4 regions of the Colwellia sp. Arc7-D genome follow, and region 1 is predicted to be linked to each of the others. Evidence: predicted binding sites of a transcription regulator. Region 1 holds the regulator's gene; each other region holds the start of a gene.
The links. The regulator FliA, encoded in region 1, starts transcription of late flagellar genes. The targets are predictions, from matches to a motif close to CTAAAGNTNNNNNNNNNNNNGCCGATA.
Positions count from the first base shown of each region.

Region 2: DBO93_RS03020 (DUF5610 domain-containing protein) is a predicted target of FliA. The motif match lies at 1,127-1,153, and genes of this name have one in related genera.
Region 3: DBO93_RS08070 (VC2046/SO_2500 family protein) is a predicted target of FliA. The motif match lies at 1,217-1,243, and genes of this name have one in related genera.
Region 4: DBO93_RS16005 (DUF3530 family protein) is a predicted target of FliA. The motif match lies at 1,308-1,334, and genes of this name have one in related genera.

Region 1 covers NZ_CP028924.1:826,010-828,217, reverse strand. Annotated here, with positions in the region: gene cheY (chemotaxis response regulator CheY) at 7-390, opposite strand; gene DBO93_RS03580 (RNA polymerase sigma factor FliA) at 445-1,158, opposite strand; gene DBO93_RS03575 (MinD/ParA family protein) at 1,180-2,022, opposite strand; gene flhF (flagellar biosynthesis protein FlhF) at 2,099-2,208, opposite strand, start outside.
Region 2 covers NZ_CP028924.1:690,723-692,930, forward strand. Annotated here, with positions in the region: gene DBO93_RS03010 (ATP-grasp domain-containing protein) at 1-532, shown strand, start outside; gene DBO93_RS03015 (hypothetical protein) at 604-921, opposite strand; gene DBO93_RS03020 (DUF5610 domain-containing protein) at 1,189-1,818, shown strand; gene DBO93_RS03025 (GFA family protein) at 1,940-2,208, opposite strand, start outside.
Region 3 covers NZ_CP028924.1:1,846,682-1,848,889, forward strand. Annotated here, with positions in the region: gene DBO93_RS08065 (ATP-binding protein) at 1-1,153, shown strand, start outside; gene DBO93_RS08070 (VC2046/SO_2500 family protein) at 1,276-1,809, shown strand; gene DBO93_RS08075 (YchJ family metal-binding protein) at 1,806-2,208, opposite strand, start outside.
Region 4 covers NZ_CP028924.1:3,709,429-3,711,636, reverse strand. Annotated here, with positions in the region: gene DBO93_RS16010 (YacL family protein) at 1-196, shown strand, start outside; gene DBO93_RS16005 (DUF3530 family protein) at 243-1,241, opposite strand; gene DBO93_RS16000 (pseudouridine synthase) at 1,357-2,040, opposite strand; gene rapA (RNA polymerase-associated protein RapA) at 2,121-2,208, opposite strand, start outside.

The DNA of each region.
Region 1 (2,208 bases):
GATTAATTAACCGAGACGCTCGAAAATTTTATCAAGCTTGGCATTTAAGGTTGCTGCCGTAAATGGTTTTACGATGTAGCCATTAACACCAGCTTGCGCCGCCATGATAATTTGTTCTTTCTTAGCTTCTGCAGTTACCATTAAAACCGGTATATGCGATAAATTACTGTCAGCTCTTATTGCTCTAAGTAAATCGATACCTTGCATGCCTGGCATATTCCAGTCGGTAACAACAAACTCAAAATTACCATCTTTAAGCATCGGCAGTGCTGTGTTACCGTCATCAGCTTCTGAAATATTGGTAAAACCTAAGTCACGTAACAAGTTTTTGATTATACGTCTCATTGTTGAAAAATCGTCAACAACAAGCACTTTCATATTTTTATCCAAGGCACCCTCCGGTGAGAACATTTAAAAATTCTACGATGATATTATTTATTCTACTTAACTTTGCCAAGATTGCATACGAGCTTTTAATCGATGCATTGCTTGACTGTGTATTTGGCTTACCCGAGATTCACTGACATCAAGAACTTGGCCTATTTCTCTAAGGTTAAGTTCTTCATCATAATACAAAGACAGTACTAAAGCTTCTCGTTCGGGTAAAGAGGAAATACATTCGGCCAATGATTTTTTAAAGAAACTGTGTTCAATATTAGCATAGGGTTCATCAGGCTGTTGGCTGTGGGCAACTTCAATTACATCTTCACTCACACCTAAATCGTCAATGCCGAGTATTTTACCTGCACTAACATCATTCAAAATTTGATGGTATTCGTTAATCGAAAGTTCTAACTTTTCAGCCACCTCAAAGTCGCTTACGTCGCGACCATGTTCGGCTTCTAAATTTTTTATTGCTTCGCTGATCATACGACTATTTTTGTGAACTGAGCGAGGAACCCAGTCACCACGGCGAATCTCATCAAGCATAGCACCACGAATGCGAATACCTGCGAAGGTTTCAAAGCTAGCACCTTTGGTATTGTCAAAATTATTTGATGCTTCAAGTAAGCCGATCATGCCCGACTGAATAAGATCGTCCACAATAACACTGGCAGGTAATCGGGCAAGTAAATGATAAGCGATACGCTTCACAAGCACCGTGTGTTGTTCCAATAAAGCCGACTTGTCAACACTATAAGTATGTAGTTTTACCACTATAGCTCACTTTTTTGGTCGTTAGTGTTCTAGCAATTGCTCGATGAAAAACTCTAAATGTCCTGAAGCCTCTTTGGGCACAGGCCAGCTGATAATGTTTTTGGCGAGAGCTTTTAAGCCAATAGACGCTGGAGAGTCAGGATATGCTTCGACAATTGCTTGTTGTTTTCTCACTGATTTACGAATATTTTCATCGTAAGGAATAACAGCAACAAGCTCTAAAGTAACATCTAAAAATCTATCGGTTACTTTTGAAAGCTTGCCAAATAAATTTTGACCTTCTTTTGGACTGCGGACCATATTTGCTACGACTTTAAATTTGAATAAACCGTGGTCTCGGCTTAACAGTTTCATTAAGGCATAGCAGTCGGTAATGGAAGTAGGCTCGTCACATACAACCAATAAAACATCTTGTGATGCTCGACAAAAACTTAGCACCATATCGGAGATACCAGCGGCTGTATCAACAATTAAAATATCGAATTTGGTTTGCATATCACTAAAGGCGCGAATAAGCCCAGCATGCTCTGCAGGAGTTAAATCCACCATAGATTGTGTGCCGGAAGTTGCTGGGATAATGTTAATACCAGCGGGACCTTGAATAATAATATCGTCAAGTTCACACTCACCAGATAACACATGAGACAAGTTTCGTTGCACTCGCAAACCTAACATTACGTCCACATTCGCTAAACCTAAATCGGCATCAAGCACAAGTACGCGCTTACCTAATTGAGCTAAGGAAATAGCGGTATTTAATGAGACATTAGTTTTACCAACGCCACCTTTACCACCTGAAACTGCTATGACTTTAATATGTTGGGGATCTTGCATTTTTCTTAAGCCGCTCGCTTGATCTATCATCTAAGTAACTTCTCTATATAATACCAATTAAGATAAATATTCAATGGGTATAATTGCTCTGCCATTCTTTAGGCGACTAAACTGCAACAGCTGTTACGGGTGTGCGCCATGAAACAGCATTTGAGCGTTGAGACTTATTTGCCATTCTATCTGCAAGCGTAACTAATTTCTCAGCATTTGCAACCT
Region 2 (2,208 bases), 140 kb from region 1:
GAAAAAATCTATCGTTCCCGCGGCCTTTGAAGCAGAGTTATTAGAAAATATTATAAATATTAATGATCGTGTTATCGCTGGCTTTGGCGTTAAAAATGGTATGACACATGCCGAGTTTTACCTGACAAAAAATGGCCCTGTATTCGGCGAAATGGCCGTTCGACCGCCGGGGGGTTATTACATGGAGTTGATTGAATATGCTTATGGGTTCAACCCTTGGAAAACCTATGTTGAACTTGAAACCGCAGCCACACCAAAACCCTTACCGGTAAAGGCGAAGAAATTTTCTTGTGTGTTTATGATCCACCCAGGAGCAGGCATTGTTGATGAGGTGTCAGGCATAGCATTACTTAAGGAACTTAAAGAAGTTAAGCAATTTAAATGTAAAGTTGAGCCTGGAATTTTGGTTGGTGAACGAGACAGCACCAGTAGCGAAGTCGGCCACGTACTCATGTCAGCAGACTCAAGGGAAGCCTTGCTTGAAAAATTAAAGATTGTTGAAAATAACCTGGTGATTAAAATGAAGCAGTAGAGGTAAATTTAAATACTTTTACTTTTACTTTTACTGAAGACTTATGTCATTTGTTAGTACTGACTTAAGTCTTAATGGAGTGTGCGCAACTGCTTGTCCCACTTGCTATATTGCCAATTTGAGATACTTCCACTGGCTTCACAACAATCGCAATGCCAATTAATCATGTTAGGTGCTAAGCAACTGGCTTTAATGCTACCTTCACAATCAAGATTTTTTGCTCGAGTACTACATTTCAAATCTACCTCAACGGTTGGTTGCTCAATATGTTTGGTAACGCAAAGCACGATGTTAGTAATAAAATAGAACACTGTTTTTGCTTGATCAGTTAATGCTATTTCGTTGCCCTCATCGTCTAGGAATTGTTTTAAATCTACTTTTAATGCCATTTTTTTTAATTGTTAAATGTTGATGCTCCTAACATATAGCACTTACCGTTTAAGGTATATAAATTCTGATGCTATATGCCTAAACCATTAAGGTAAGTGTTTGTTGCTTATATAAATATTTACTCGCTTAGCTTGATTGATATTAGCTTTACATAAACAAGGTACAAACTCCTTAGGTTATGCATGAAATATATACAGCTCGAAACTTAAGTTATACTCCAATGTGCCGATACTTTAGATACGTTTTGAAAATAGAAGGTTAATTTTATGAGCTCACCCATTAAGCCTAATGATACTTACAGTCAAGATGTTAGATCATTAACAAAAGCGTCAGAAAATTCTGATAGTAAGCCTGTGGGGCAACAAGTATCTGAACTTGCACAAGAGAAAAAAATTAACCCAACGCAAGACTCTATTTTTGTTAGTAGCAAAAAGCAGCTTAATGCAGCAATTATAGAATCTTCACTGAAGTACAATACAACCGTTGGCGATCAACCGCTGTCATTGGTATTAAAAACGGCGTTACAAGGAATAAACGAAGCGCTTAAGGCATCAGGGGTTGAAAAAAATGTTGAAGAGGCTTATGAGTCAGGCATCGACTTTAGCCCAGAAGCAACGGCAGAGCGTATTGTATCTTTTAGTACTCAATTTTTAGGTGCTTATCGAGAACAAAATCCACAAATGAGTCAGGAGGAGTCGCTAACGGCTTTTGTTGACATTATTAGTGGCGGTATTGACCAAGGTTTTGGTGAAGCGAAAGATATTCTTGGCGGTTTAAAAGTATTAGAGGGTGATGTTACTGAGAATATTGATAAAACTTATGCGTTAGTACAATCAGGATTACAGGCTTTTGTCGATGCGCTAAGTGATAGTGATGAGCAACAATCTGAACTATAAAATCGAAACTAATATTTAAATTAAAACAATATATAAATTAAAACAATATTATTGCTGAGCTAACATCACTAGCGCAGCAATATATAACGAATAACATTCTTCTTATAATGCTTAAGGAAAATTAGTTCGGGTAGTCTTCAAAGTTCTCTGCTTGCTTACCTTCTTCGAACCAACAAGGTCGTTCTGCCCAGAAAATATTTGCTGAAGGCTTAATGCCAGGATCACCTGTAACATAACCTGCAGGGACTATTAAAAAAGCACCATCGCGGCTGATATATGGAACCTGAGAGCCACATTCACTACAAAAGCAATTGCTGAAACGTTGCGCTTGGGGTAAGTCAAAACGCTTAATTAACGCTTGCCCAGAGTGCCACTGTATTTTATCCGGTG
Region 3 (2,208 bases), 1.0 Mb from region 1:
GCTCTCGCTTTCTAATTATTTAGAAAAACATCCAGAAAACGAATGGCAGGAAATACTGTCAGGTGCATCTGAGCAATGGAAACTGCCATTAAAGTTAATGTCAGAACAACAAGTAGAGAAAATCAGTCATCAGCGCCATGATGTAATCAAAGAAGATAACACTCACATTTTTTATGATAATGATGCTGTAGAAATTCATCATCGTATCAATAGCACAGGTGCAGTGATTGTACTTGGCCCAGCCAAAATGCCAACAAGGCCAAGAGTTGAAGCCTTAATTCGTGTTATTTTACTCGCCAGTTTAGCCTGCTTATTGTTTTTTTGGTTACGCCCTTTATCTCGTGATTTGGATCAACTACGAAAAACAGCTATAGCGTTTGGCCAAGAAAGTTTTGATATGGTAGCGCCGAAAGCTAGATCAACAATGACCGAACCTATGGTAACGGCCTTTAATACCATGGCACATCGTATTAAACGTTTAATAGATGCTCATAAAGAATTGTCTACAGCGGTAGCGCATGAACTGCGCACTCCTTTAGCACGCACCAAGTTTGCCTTACAAATGCTAGCGTGTACCGATGATAAAGCCAAACAAGAAAGATACCGTAACGCTATAAGTAAAGATATTTGTGAATTAGAACAGCTTATTAACGAAATGTTGATTTATGCTAGTTTCGATAATGAAAAGCCACAGCTAAATTTTTCTCAAGAATCGATGGTTGATATTGTTAAAAATCAGGTGGGTAATTATCAACAGTTTGAGCAAAGCTTTAATATTACTAATTCAATTGGTGATGACAAAGTTGACGTTGATCGTCAATTTATTGCTCGCGCGCTGAACAACTATATATCCAACGCTATAAAATATGGAAACGGTAAAATAGACATCGCTATTTCGAAAAACGCTGAACACTGTCAGGTAATAGTTACCGACAATGGTGAGGGTGTTTGTGATGATTTTAAATGCACCATATTTGATGCATTTTCCCGTGGTGATATTTCTCGTAATCGTGAAACGGGAGGCTTTGGTTTAGGTCTAGCGATTGTATGCCGTATTATGGAATGGCATGGAGGCAGTGCCTCTGTTGTTGATAGTGAAAATGGCGGAGCAAGTTTCATTCTCAGTTGGCCGATTAAACACATTGCAAGTTAATGAGTGATAACTGTACAACATTATGTATTTATTATAAAAATACATAATTAATTCAACTTAGCTATAAAGTAATTTATTTGATTGCCGATAAAGTATTATCGGCAATCAATAAGTAGATTATTTTGACAGTAGACGCATTATCAAACGACATACTTGTACATGAACTTCAATTAGGCGAACAGCTTAATGAAAGCGTTCATAACAAACGTCGCTCTGATTTTTCGTTATTATTGGCGATGCTAACCGATGATGTGCGAGCGCACAGTCAGTTCAAACTTCCACAAACTATTACGCCTGAAAACACGACTTCAACAGAACAATTACGAAAACATTTTCAACTGCCAAATGAAGCACCTATCGCCTTAAAGAACATTGAAGATACTCAACTTTTTAATCAAGCTGTCCTAATTGAATCTAAACAGTTAGACCATTTACGTTTATTGAATGCATTAACCCCCAATCCTTTGGCGTTTCGTGACGATGCTAGCTTTATAAACCAGCAAGTAATAAGTAATACAAGTTTGTATTGTCAGCAGAAATATAAAGATAAAACATTAGAGCAAACTCAACCAAAAGCTGAGTTTAATGCTGATGCTTGGTTTTCAGGAATAAAAAACTCGTTAGATAAATCAGAATTTTTGTCAGCTGTTGTTTAAAATGCTTTAGCGCAACATTGTTTAAATTTTTTATTGCTCTGACAAAAACAAGTATCGTTTCTTTTAGGTTTAATTAACACTTTACTGTCTGATACATCGCCATCTAAATAACGCCAAGCGTTATCTTCAATTATAAAGTTCGAGTTCTCACGCATTTGCCATATTTGCCCCTGATGCTGATAAAAGGCCGAAAATTCAACTTGAGCACTTTCTTTATTTATTTTATTTTTTTGATATTCGCTAGCATTATGAATAACAAGTTTTAACCATTTTGTTTGTGCAGCCCACTGTTCAATGTCAACAATCGACTGTTCAAGCTGACTTGCTTTTGCATAGGTAAGATAAATATATTCTGCATTTTTAGTCGCGTAAGCTGAGTAGCGAGATCGCATTAATTGT
Region 4 (2,208 bases), 1.4 Mb from region 1:
TAACGAGTATACGGTTATTTTTAATCGAGGTGATGTAACCGTTCAAACCAATGCGAGTATGGACGGTTTAGAAGTATTACCAGACTCACTTATTGAAGAAGGTATTGATTTTGATTTACAAGACTCCTCTTCTTGTGGGCGCGAAGACTTTCGAGAATTATTACTGTCTTGGGCAAAATTTGTCAGCAAAAAATAGCATGACAATAATCATGCTGTTTTTAAGAGATGTTTCACTTGAGAACTTACCAACCCATTGAGTTAAGCCAGCTTATAATTTCTTTGGTTAAGCTATTTTTAGGATAGTAACCTGTGACTTGATTACTTAATTGTTTTTGTCGAAAATATATTTTCAGTTCTCTTTTCGCTGACGCTTTTCTTAATATAGCGTTGGCTTGTACTAAATGATGATCGCGCTGTAAATATAAATCAAGAATTGGATAGTCTGTAACAGCCAGTTGTTGAGCTATTTTTTCGCTCGCTGGTTGTGTCGGCATATAGCTGCTAAGCATAATAAACGCAGCGGGTGCGCCTACTAAGCCTTGTTGGTAAATATCGAGCAATACCGCACTATTATTACCCTCAGCTATTACAATAATTCCACCAGGAAAACGCTTGGCTTGTTCAATAGTCGCTTGCATGACCTCAGCAAATTTTTTGCCATAGTTTTCAAGTATTTCAATATTTTCTTTATTTCGCTCTTCTGCTGTTAATGCCTGTGAAGGGTAGCCTTCAGGCTTATTTGGTGGGTGTAACGTTATTGTTGTCCAACCCTGATCAGGCATATTTTTACGCAGCTGATTAAGTGCATAAGGGGTTGTTATACTTTGCTGCCAATCCGGAATTAACACCATAACGCCTTTATTTACGGGTGTGGTGTGTTGATTGATTATCGTTAGATATTTGTCTGTTCCAACCATTATCGGGATGATTTTCTCTTGCGTTAAATAATGCTTAATATCTTGCTGTTGTTGGTCAAATGCATTTACGGGCAGATTAATAATGACATCATGTTGATGGTCGTCTTCTGTTGCTTCGTCTTGTGTCGCCTCAGTGTTAGTTGCTGCCACCTCAGGTTTAATCTCTTCAGCTTTTTCAGGATCCCCTTTGCCATTGGGCTGAGTATCTTCTGTTTGTTGTGCTTCCTGGTATGGCAAAAATGGAGATGAGTAAACGTTATTTATAACTAAAGTCGATACAGCTAATAATATGAAAAAAACTATAGGCTTTGTATTCAAATGCATAAAAAGTTTTCCTCTGACCGTTGATTAATTAACACTATAGACTTACTAAAGGTGATGTAAATATATTATCGACGTTATTGATGTTTTCTTTAATTAACCCTAGTAATTCATCGTATTAATCAAATGGGCAAGCTTTTGTAAAGGCCAAGGTTTTCTCAGTAACGGGGTGTGCTATTTGTAGAATTTTGGCGTGTAACTGCAAACGATTACTACAATTTAATGCTTGTTCGTGAGCATACAGTCGGTCACCAATAATGGGGTGACCAATAAATAACATGTGCACCCGTAGTTGATGAGAACGACCCGTTATAGGAGTTAGCTCAAGCAGGGTTGTTATTTGGTTGTCTTTGTTCTCACGATAACTTAAAACTTTATAATGAGTTAATGCCGCTTTACCTTGTTCATGATCTACCTTTTGTTTTGGTCTATTTGGCCAGTCACAAATCAAGGGTTGATCAACAGAGCCCTGTGCGTTTTCAACTTTACCAAATACTCTAGCTATGTAGCTTTTTTGCGTTAATCTTTTTTCAAATTGACGACTTATCGCGACATGAGCAGGCTTATTTAATGCCATTAAAATAATGCCTGAAGTTGCCATATCTAAACGATGCACAACTGTTGCTGTTGGCAGCACTTTTAGCACTCTATTTTGCAAGCAGTCTTGGTGCTCAGGTAATCGACCTGGCACAGTGAGTAATCCGCTGGGTTTATTAAGCACAACAATATCGTTATCTTGATAAATAATATCAAGATATGGGCTCATTGGTGGTTGGTAAATAAAGTCAGGGTTAGCACCCATCTTAAGATATTCCTTTTGAATTTTCGTTAGAAAAAAGGCTACACAAAGGGTGTAGCCTTTTTGTCATTTATGGCGGAAATTTAGTTACTAACAACAATGAGGCGAACCGCTTCAAATTGAATTTTTGCTTTTTCAATATATTCAGCTAACGCATTTTTTTGCATCAAA